2 regions of the Sporosarcina sp. FSL K6-3508 genome follow, and region 1 is predicted to be linked to the other one. Evidence: a T-box and tRNA genes for the amino acid it is inferred to sense, from the RefSeq annotation. Region 1 holds a T-box; the other holds one or more tRNA genes.

Region 1 (4,255 bases):
CAAAGGGCGCTAGCTGTCTCTCGGCTACGGCCGACCCCGCAGTTGCGCCTACGCTTGTGTTGCTATATTAGTGAATGTGGTATCTAAAAAATAGAATTAATTGGCGTCTACTTAGTAGTCAAAGTTGGCCTAGGCTATGAGATTACCCTAGCTTCTTTACATACTAAACGTAGGCGCCTTACAAGCGGTAGGCGGAGCAATGAGACAAACAGGCGCACTTCCTGATTGGCTCATTGTGAGAGCCATCCGCTAGCACCGAAGTGGGTTCCATGACGCAACTCAACATATTGTCTCGTCGCTTGACCTATCGCAACCCCTGAACTAAGTAAACATTGTGCTCTGGCAACGCTTCGGCGCTGGTGTAGTAAAATAAAAACTATGGTGTTTAAACTGAGATTGCCTTGTATCCGATTTGTCGTAAAAAACTGTTTTTGCAAGGAATGATTTCCTTTTCTTCCGCTTACCAAACGCAGGCGCCTTACAAGCGGTAGGCGGAGCAATGAGACAGACAGGTGCTTTTCCTGACTGGCTCATTGCGGGAGCCATCCGCTAGCGCCGAAGTGGATTTAATGACAATACTCCTTCTGCCACACTAGGCGTTGTACCGTTGCTCGTTTGATAATAAACCACGCTTAAATCGCGAACCAAAATAAAAAAAGCTACCAAATTATTGGTAGCTTTCCAGTGAATTATGAAAAATATTTATCTATTTGAACGAAAGCGTCGGACTCCATAACGGCTGTGCCATATTCCTCAATACGATGAATCGACATCTTAGATAGAATGCCGTATTCTGTGATCATACTGACAATGTCCTTGGCGCGTTTCGTATCTATAAGAGTGTAATCAAACCGCAAGTTGAGATAATAACGACCCTCAAATGCATACAGCTGAGTTTCAAAAGGGTCTTCGAGTGAAGCCATTTGAGATGCCAATGGAATCAGCTCATCAAAATCTCTGAATACAAACAACTTATCATTGACTTGCACTTCTTCTTCACTATCCTCTTCCGTTTCATTGATCGCGTCAAAAATCGGATCGAATAATTCTTCAGGGTCTTCAATGCCAAAAGGAAATTGTGAAGATTCAGCGTTCTTCGGAAGATGTGCTCTTGTCACAATCACTTCAATTCCCTCATTCATAGCATTGACTTGAATCCAAAGCGGTCCTTCTACTTCGAACTCTGTATCATCGCCAAGTTCATCCATCATATCCCAAAAAAGCTCTTCACTTTTATCGCGGTTATACCAAACATCTTCTTTGCTAAAGCCGCGATCTTCTATATCTCCATAAGAAAGATAAAACTTTACCGTATTTTCGTTAATGCGCTCTATTTCCATCCCTTATCTCTCCCTTCTGTCAAACAGGCCTTCCCCTGTTTTATAATTTAAACTCACTTGCAATGCTTACTCTTACTATATGTCGACCAAACCGATTTCGAAAGGGTTTATTTCAATTGCCTAAGCATTGAAGCGAAAATCCTAGAGGAATACAAGGGAATTTCAATTCAAAAAAGCTGATAGGCACAAATGTATCCAGTGTGTCATCCCTATCAGCTTTTGTATTCAGATTAGTTCACCATTCGCCGCGCTTCGAGCAGCTGATAGGCTCTAACTTTTCTCGGTAGGAAACGACGAATCTCATCTTCATTGTACCCTACTTGGAGTCTTTTTTCATCTAGAATGATTGGTCTTCTTAAAAGGCCCGGATGTTCTTGAATTAATTCATATAACCTTTGAAGCGGCAGACTCTCTACGTCAACATTCAACTTTTGAAAAATCTTGGAACGCGTGGAGATAATTTCATCTGTACCGTCTTCTGTCATGCGAAGAATTTGTTTGATTTCTTGAATGTTCAATGGCTCAGAGAAGATATTACGCTCTGTATAAGGAATCTCATGTTCCTCCAACCATGCTTTTGCTTTCCTACAAGATGTACAACTAGGTGATGTATAAAGTGTAACACCCATGTATTGACACGTCCTTTCCCACGGCTTACGCTCATTTAGATTTGATATGTTTAGATTTCAATTTAGAATTATTATAATTTGTCTTCATACTACTCATTATACACATAATCATTCTCAATTAATATAGTTTTTCCAAAAAAATTATACAGAATTTCGACATTCTTTAGTTCCTACAAATCTGTGCAGAATGATGCTGTTTTATGCGGTAATTGAACATCTTCTCTTTTTATACCCAGTAATGAATTGATTTAAACCTACTAAAAAGAAAGAAATGGTATTCTCATTTAGAAAGTCGTTCTATCTTTTTCTCTCTCCTCTATAGTACGTACAGATGTACTGAAAGGTTTCAATTTAATCCTTATTTTTTTCTGAAAGTTGCATTTTCCAATCGAAATCGATATACTTTAGAGCAATAAGTAAATGGCGAAGAAGGAAAAAGTATTTTTGACGCGATTTTCTCAGAGAGCCTGTCTATGGTGGAAGCAGGCAAAATCGTACAAAAAGAATGGGCTCCCGAGCTTGACGGACGAACAACAGTAGTCCGACACGTATCCCGCGTTAAGGGACTAGAGCGGCTTTTAACGAAGCAATTCGGGTGGTACCACGGTTACTTTTCATCAATCGTCCCTTTTTATAGGGATGGCTGGTGTTTTTTTATGCCAATTTATAAAGGAGGAAATACAATGAAAACTATATTCTCAGGTGTTCAACCAACAGGTGTCATCACATTAGGAAATTATATTGGCGCTTTCCGCCAATTTGTAGAGTTGCAAAATGAAGAGGACTGCATCTTTTGCATCGTTGACCAACACGCTATTACCGTGCAGCAAAATCCTGACGACTTAAAACAAGCTATCCGATCCCTTGCCGCCACCTATATCGCGAGCGGCATCGATCCAGAAAAATCTACACTCTTTATTCAATCGGAAGTTCCCGCTCACGCACAAGCAGGATGGATTATGCAATGCGTCTCTTACATCGGCGAACTAGAACGCATGACACAGTTCAAAGACAAATCTGAAGGTGCTGAAGGTGTCTCTGCAGCGCTGTTGACTTACCCTCCATTAATGGCTGCAGATATTTTACTGTACAACACAGATATCGTCCCTGTCGGTGAAGACCAAAAGCAACATTTGGAGCTGACAAGAGATTTGGCGGAACGTTTCAATAGCCGCTACGGCAAAGTATTGACCATTCCTGCCGTTCGTATTCCAAAAAACGGCGCCCGAATAAAATCTTTACAAGATCCTTTAAAGAAAATGAGTAAATCCGATCCAAATAAAAAAGCGACGATCTCCATTTTGGATACGCCGAAAGAAATTGAAAAGAAAATCAAAAGTGCTGTTACAGATTCAGAAGGCGTTGTGAAATTCGATGTTGAAAACAAACCTGGTGTCTCAAATTTATTGATCATCGAATCTTCATTAGGCGGATTGTCCATCCCAGAACTGGAGACAAAATATGAGGGGCTTGGCTATGGCGCCTTTAAAGCTGGCGTAGCTGAAACGGTCAACAATCATTTAGCAGGAATCCAGCAGCGTTATCATGAATTAATTGATTCACCTGAATTGGATTCTATTCTGGACCAAGGCGCTGAAAAAGCAAATGCCATCGCTTCCACCACTCTCAAGAAGATGGAGGCCGCGATGGGCTTGGGACGCAGACGGTAGACACTAACGAAATAATGGCTATGACGAGCATTGTAAAGTCTGTCGACTGCAACATAAACAAAGTAATTTGCTTATAATCGTAACCGAGTGCTGCGTAGTTCAAGTAGAAGAGTAAATTGGCAACACAGATGACGATAATAGAATAGCTGAATAGGAATACTAGAAAACGCGTCAAACGGATCCTCGCCCTTTATCGTTTTCTTTCATCTTATGTATAAGTACATGCCTTTTAGACGAGTACTTTCAACTTGCTTGCACGGAAAGTATTAAGAGTAGATACATGGATCTTGAAGAGAATGAACAGAGCGACCACAAGCCCATTTGCCCTATCCGAGCTTTCCCCTCCAACGTTAATTCACTTTATCATTTCATCGTTTATTAAAAGTCAAAAAAAAAGGAAAGAGCTACTGTGCTCTTTCCTTTTTCATTATATTTTCTTAAATACCAGCGAAGCGTTGTGACCGCCGAAGCCTAGAGAGTTGCTCATTCCATAGGTGATGTTTGCTTTACGTGCTTCATTGACCACGTAATCTAAATCACATTCTGGATCCGGAGTTTCGTAATTCATTGTCGGAGGAATGATGCCCTCCTGCAAAGCCTTTACGGTAAAGATCGC
Region 2 (4,255 bases), 1.7 Mb from region 1:
AGCCAATGCCTGCTCGTTCCGCTACTGCGCGATCCACTAACTCTCCCGTATCGACCATCGAACGGAGTCTGGCATCCGGTACCTTCGTAAGGATGAATAGCTCCAACTGCGCAAGTTTATCCCGCAACACCGTATGGTAATCCTCGCCCCAAGAAGCCCTGCAAAACATACCCCGTCGCTCGCCTTTCTTACCACGAGGACTGTCAGCCATTTTCGAAGGATAGGCGACAGCTATCGAGATAATACTCTCCGCACCCTCCAGCAATAAAAGCGGCTTCGTACGTTTCTCCACATTCGGCTCTTCAAAGCCCGACTGATAGTTTAGCTCTTGTTGCTGTTTCAGACGATCTTTTAATTTCACAAACGGGGCAGCTGTCGTAAAACCTATTTTGTCTATTCCAATGGACGCCGCAAACTCACGTATCTCTTGCTGCAACTGAGCGACTTTCACCATTCCCCGCCTCCCTTATGATAAGATGGAGTAAAATTACATGTGGGTGATTCTGATGCAACTTACTATCCATCCTTCTATATTCACTAAAATTCCTGATTTTAAATTAGGCATAATTCATTATACCAAAACAATTGTCTCCGCATCACCTCAGATGCTAAAAGGTCGTTTGCAATTATTTCAAGAACAACTCTATTTTGAACTGCTCGATAAAGAGTTAACCGAATTTCCGGGCTTGGCAGAATGGCAATCTATTTGGAGAACACTTGGTTCTGATCCATTGACCAATCCTTCGGCAATGGAAGTGCTTATGAGAAAAATTAGGGCAAGAAAATATACTCCCTCATTTCATAGCGCGGAAGATTTGAATACATTCTTTTCATTGCAATATGAAATACCTACTGTCATTTACGACTCAGACAAGATAGCTGGAAACATTCAGTTGGCACTTGGAACTGCCGAGGATGGCTATGAAGGCTTGAACAACCATTTCAACACCTTTGACAAACTTCTTCTTTTAACCGACGACTACAGCCCTTTTGGCAGCCCTCACGTCGATTCTATTCGCACTGCCGTTACAGAAGAAACGATAAATATACTGCAGCTGCTTTTTATTCGTCCTTCATTAGATAGCACAGAAGCTATACAACTGACTGAAGCATGCGCAAAAATGTTTACCAGTATAAATGGAGGGAATCACTTTAGTACAGTGTTAAATGCGTAGAATTCCTCCTGCGACATAGATAACGGGGTGAAATAATGAGCATCACATTAGCAGAAGGTATAAAACTAAAGAGCATTCTATCCAAACAACTGCGTGAACTGGAAACAGAAGCGCGCCGGGTAGCTTTTATTACTGTGGAAAAAGGCACTGCGCCACCACCTGTTCCTAGAACCTTAAATGACGTTGAAAACGAAATGGAGCAAGTAAGAAAAGATCAGCGTACGCTCGACTTCCTCATCTACAAGGCAAACAGTACACATTCCGTAGACTTCGAAGGACAGCAGATCACCTTGGTAGAAGCGATTGAATTAGCAATCCAACTACGAGCAAAAGCAACCTTTTATAAAGAATTATCATTGGCAAATAAAGAGGAGCTCCAATACGGGTATGCAGAAACTACTACCGTCTATCGTGTAGCTTTATTTGACCCAGAAATTTATCGGCAAAAAGCACAGCTGGCAGAAAAGACAGCACACCAGCTCTCTAACCGAATCAACACAAAAAATTATACGATCAACCTAGAATTTGATGGTTCTAATTATTTCTGATCTTCGGAAAGGTGAGACTCCTTTCCGGAGCATGGAGCGAGGAACAGAAACACAACTTTACTAGTCTAAACCGATGACCCATTTCCTTTCACACTTTGACCTATAACCCATAACCATCCATGGCAACGGCAATGAACCCTTACAAATGCATCTAAACAAATTCATGTTTCTCCTCTATGGAGGCTGTCTGAGAAGTCATTTTCATTTGACTTTTTGGGCGCCTCTTTTTTGTACGGAAAATTCCTATGTTTATTCTGGCCAGTCAAGTTGCTGTCTATGGCTGTATTGGTGCGTTCTAGAACAGAATTGTTTGTTGTTTATGTTTGATTCGGTTTGAAAACACTTTGATGCATCCCTTTGCTTGTCTTACATCTTTTAGTTAATTTTAATTTTTAAAAACAAAAAAAGAACACAGCAAAGGCTGTGTTCTTTTGGTGATACCCGAGGCCGGACTTGAACCGGCACGCCTCGCGGCATCGCATTTTGAGTGCGACGTGTCTGCCATTCCACCACTCGGGCATGATAAGTAATAATTTATAAAATTTGGAGGCGGCAACCGGAATCGAACCGGTGGTAAGGGTGTTGCAGACCCGTGCCTTACCGCTTGGCTATGCCGCCAACATAGTGGAGCGGAAGACGGGATTCGAACCCGCGACCCCGACCTTGGCAAGGTCGTATTCTACCACTGAACTACTTCCGCGAAACCAACTGGGGTAGCTGGATTCGAACCAACGAATGACGGAGTCAAAGTCCGTTGCCTTACCGCTTGGCTATACCCCACTAATGGGGCGGACGAGGGGAATCGAACCCCCGAATGTCGGAACCACAATCCGATGCGTTAACCACTTCGCCACGACCGCCATGATAGTATTTATTATAGTACAACAATGATGGGATTATGCATGGGGCGGACGAGGGGAATCGAACCCCCGAGTGTCGGAACCACAATCCGATGCGTTAACCACTTCGCCACGACCGCCATAAAATAATTTCAAAAATACAGGGGCAGTAGGAATCGAACCCACACCAAAGGTTTTGGAGACCTCTATTCTACCGTTGAACTATGCCCCTAAATGGTGGTGGGGGACGGATTCGAACCGCCGAACCCGGAGGGAGCGGATTTACAGTCCGCCGCGTTTAGCCACTTCGCTACCCCACCAGTAAGGATGCCGGCGAAAGGACTTGAACCCTCAACCTACTGATTACAAGTCAGTTGCTCTACCAATTGAGCTACACCGGCATATTAATAATAAATGGTGGCTCAGGACGGAATCGAACCGCCGACACAAGGATTTTCAGTCCTTTGCTCTACCGACTGAGCTACTGAGCCACATTTGCTATGTTTAAGATCACAACTTAAGACAAAGCTATGTAAAAGATAATGGCGGTCCCGACGGGAATCGAACCCGCGATCTCCTGCGTGACAGGCAGGCATGTTAACCGCTACACCACGGGACCTTGGTTGCGGGGGCAGGATTTGAACCTGCGACCTTTGGGTTATGAGCCCAACGAGCTACCACTGCTCCACCCCGCGATAATACTATAAATTAAATGGTGGAGGATGACGGGCTCGAACCGCCGACCCCCTGCTTGTAAGGCAGGTGCTCTCCCAGCTGAGCTAATCCTCCTGGGTAAATCAGTCACGTACTATTGTACGCTCCTTCTTTCTCTCAATTGCTTCCTTGTTCTGCTCGCTTCTCCAAATTTCATTGGAGATACAATGTTTGAAATGGTGACCCCTACGGGATTCGAACCCGTGTTACCGCCGTGAAAGGGCGGTGTCTTAACCGCTTGACCAAGGGGCCATATAAAGTATAAGTATGAAAACTGGCGGAGAGCAAGGGATTTGAACCCTTGAGGCAGCGCAAACCGCCTACACGATTTCCAATCGTGCTCCTTCGGCCACTCGGACAGCTCTCCAATTTTGGCTCCGCAGGTAAGATTCGAACTTACGACCGATCGGTTAACAGCCGATTGCTCTACCACTGAGCTACTGCGGAATAATTATAATTGGTATGTGGCACAAGGTTTACAACATTTTTCACAGACCAGCGACGTCTTACTCTCACAGGGGGAAGCCCCCTACTACCATCAGCGCTGAAGAGCTTAACTTCCGTGTTCGGTATGGGAACGGGTGTGACCTCTTCGCCATCGTCACTGAACTGTTTTCAAAGCCATGATTATTATACCAAACTGAGCGGATTTGTCAAACGTTTTTTGAAAAACTTTTGAATTGTTCACTCAAAACTGAATAAAAGACATTGTGTACATCAAGTAGTACTTCTTAAAAATAGGTTAAGTCCTCGATCGATTAGTATCTGTCAGCTGCACACGTCGCCGTGCTTCCACCCCAGACCTATCCACCTCATCATCTTTGAGGGATCTTACTTACTTGCGTAATGGGAAATCTCATCTTGAAGGGGGCTTCATGCTTAGATGCTTTCAGCATTTATCCCGTCCATACATAGCTACCCAGCGATGCCTTTGGCAAGACAACTGGTACACCAGCGGTATGTCCATCCCGGTCCTCTC

What was found. A T-box is a leader RNA that pairs with one kind of tRNA and senses whether it is charged. The one in region 1 lies ahead of trpS (tryptophan--tRNA ligase), so its partner is inferred to be a tRNA-Trp.
Region 2: it has a tRNA-Trp gene. The T-box ahead of trpS (tryptophan--tRNA ligase) is inferred to sense a tRNA for this amino acid. The anticodon was not compared.

Annotation. Positions count from the first base shown of each region.
Region 1 is NZ_CP152016.1:1,021,143-1,025,397, reverse strand. It holds gene mecA (adaptor protein MecA) at 690-1,340, opposite strand; gene spxA (transcriptional regulator SpxA) at 1,571-1,969, opposite strand; T-box leader at 2,387-2,601, shown strand; gene trpS (tryptophan--tRNA ligase) at 2,653-3,639, shown strand; gene fabF (beta-ketoacyl-ACP synthase II) at 4,067-4,255, opposite strand, start outside.
Region 2 is NZ_CP152016.1:2,727,258-2,731,512, forward strand. It holds gene queG (tRNA epoxyqueuosine(34) reductase QueG) at 1-451, opposite strand, end outside; gene MKX97_RS13565 (phenylalanine--tRNA ligase beta subunit-related protein) at 492-1,175, shown strand; gene MKX97_RS13570 (hypothetical protein) at 1,211-1,723, shown strand; tRNA gene MKX97_RS13575 (tRNA-Leu) at 2,162-2,242, opposite strand; tRNA gene MKX97_RS13580 (tRNA-Cys) at 2,268-2,341, opposite strand; tRNA gene MKX97_RS13585 (tRNA-Gly) at 2,349-2,423, opposite strand; tRNA gene MKX97_RS13590 (tRNA-Gln) at 2,432-2,503, opposite strand; tRNA gene MKX97_RS13595 (tRNA-His) at 2,508-2,583, opposite strand; tRNA gene MKX97_RS13600 (tRNA-His) at 2,627-2,702, opposite strand; tRNA gene MKX97_RS13605 (tRNA-Trp) at 2,724-2,794, opposite strand; tRNA gene MKX97_RS13610 (tRNA-Tyr) at 2,798-2,882, opposite strand; tRNA gene MKX97_RS13615 (tRNA-Thr) at 2,891-2,963, opposite strand; tRNA gene MKX97_RS13620 (tRNA-Phe) at 2,978-3,053, opposite strand; tRNA gene MKX97_RS13625 (tRNA-Asp) at 3,106-3,181, opposite strand; tRNA gene MKX97_RS13630 (tRNA-Met) at 3,183-3,257, opposite strand; tRNA gene MKX97_RS13635 (tRNA-Val) at 3,276-3,351, opposite strand; tRNA gene MKX97_RS13640 (tRNA-Glu) at 3,454-3,528, opposite strand; tRNA gene MKX97_RS13645 (tRNA-Ser) at 3,552-3,643, opposite strand; tRNA gene MKX97_RS13650 (tRNA-Asn) at 3,649-3,723, opposite strand; rRNA gene rrf (5S ribosomal RNA) at 3,770-3,885, opposite strand; rRNA gene MKX97_RS13660 (23S ribosomal RNA) at 4,015-4,255, opposite strand, start outside.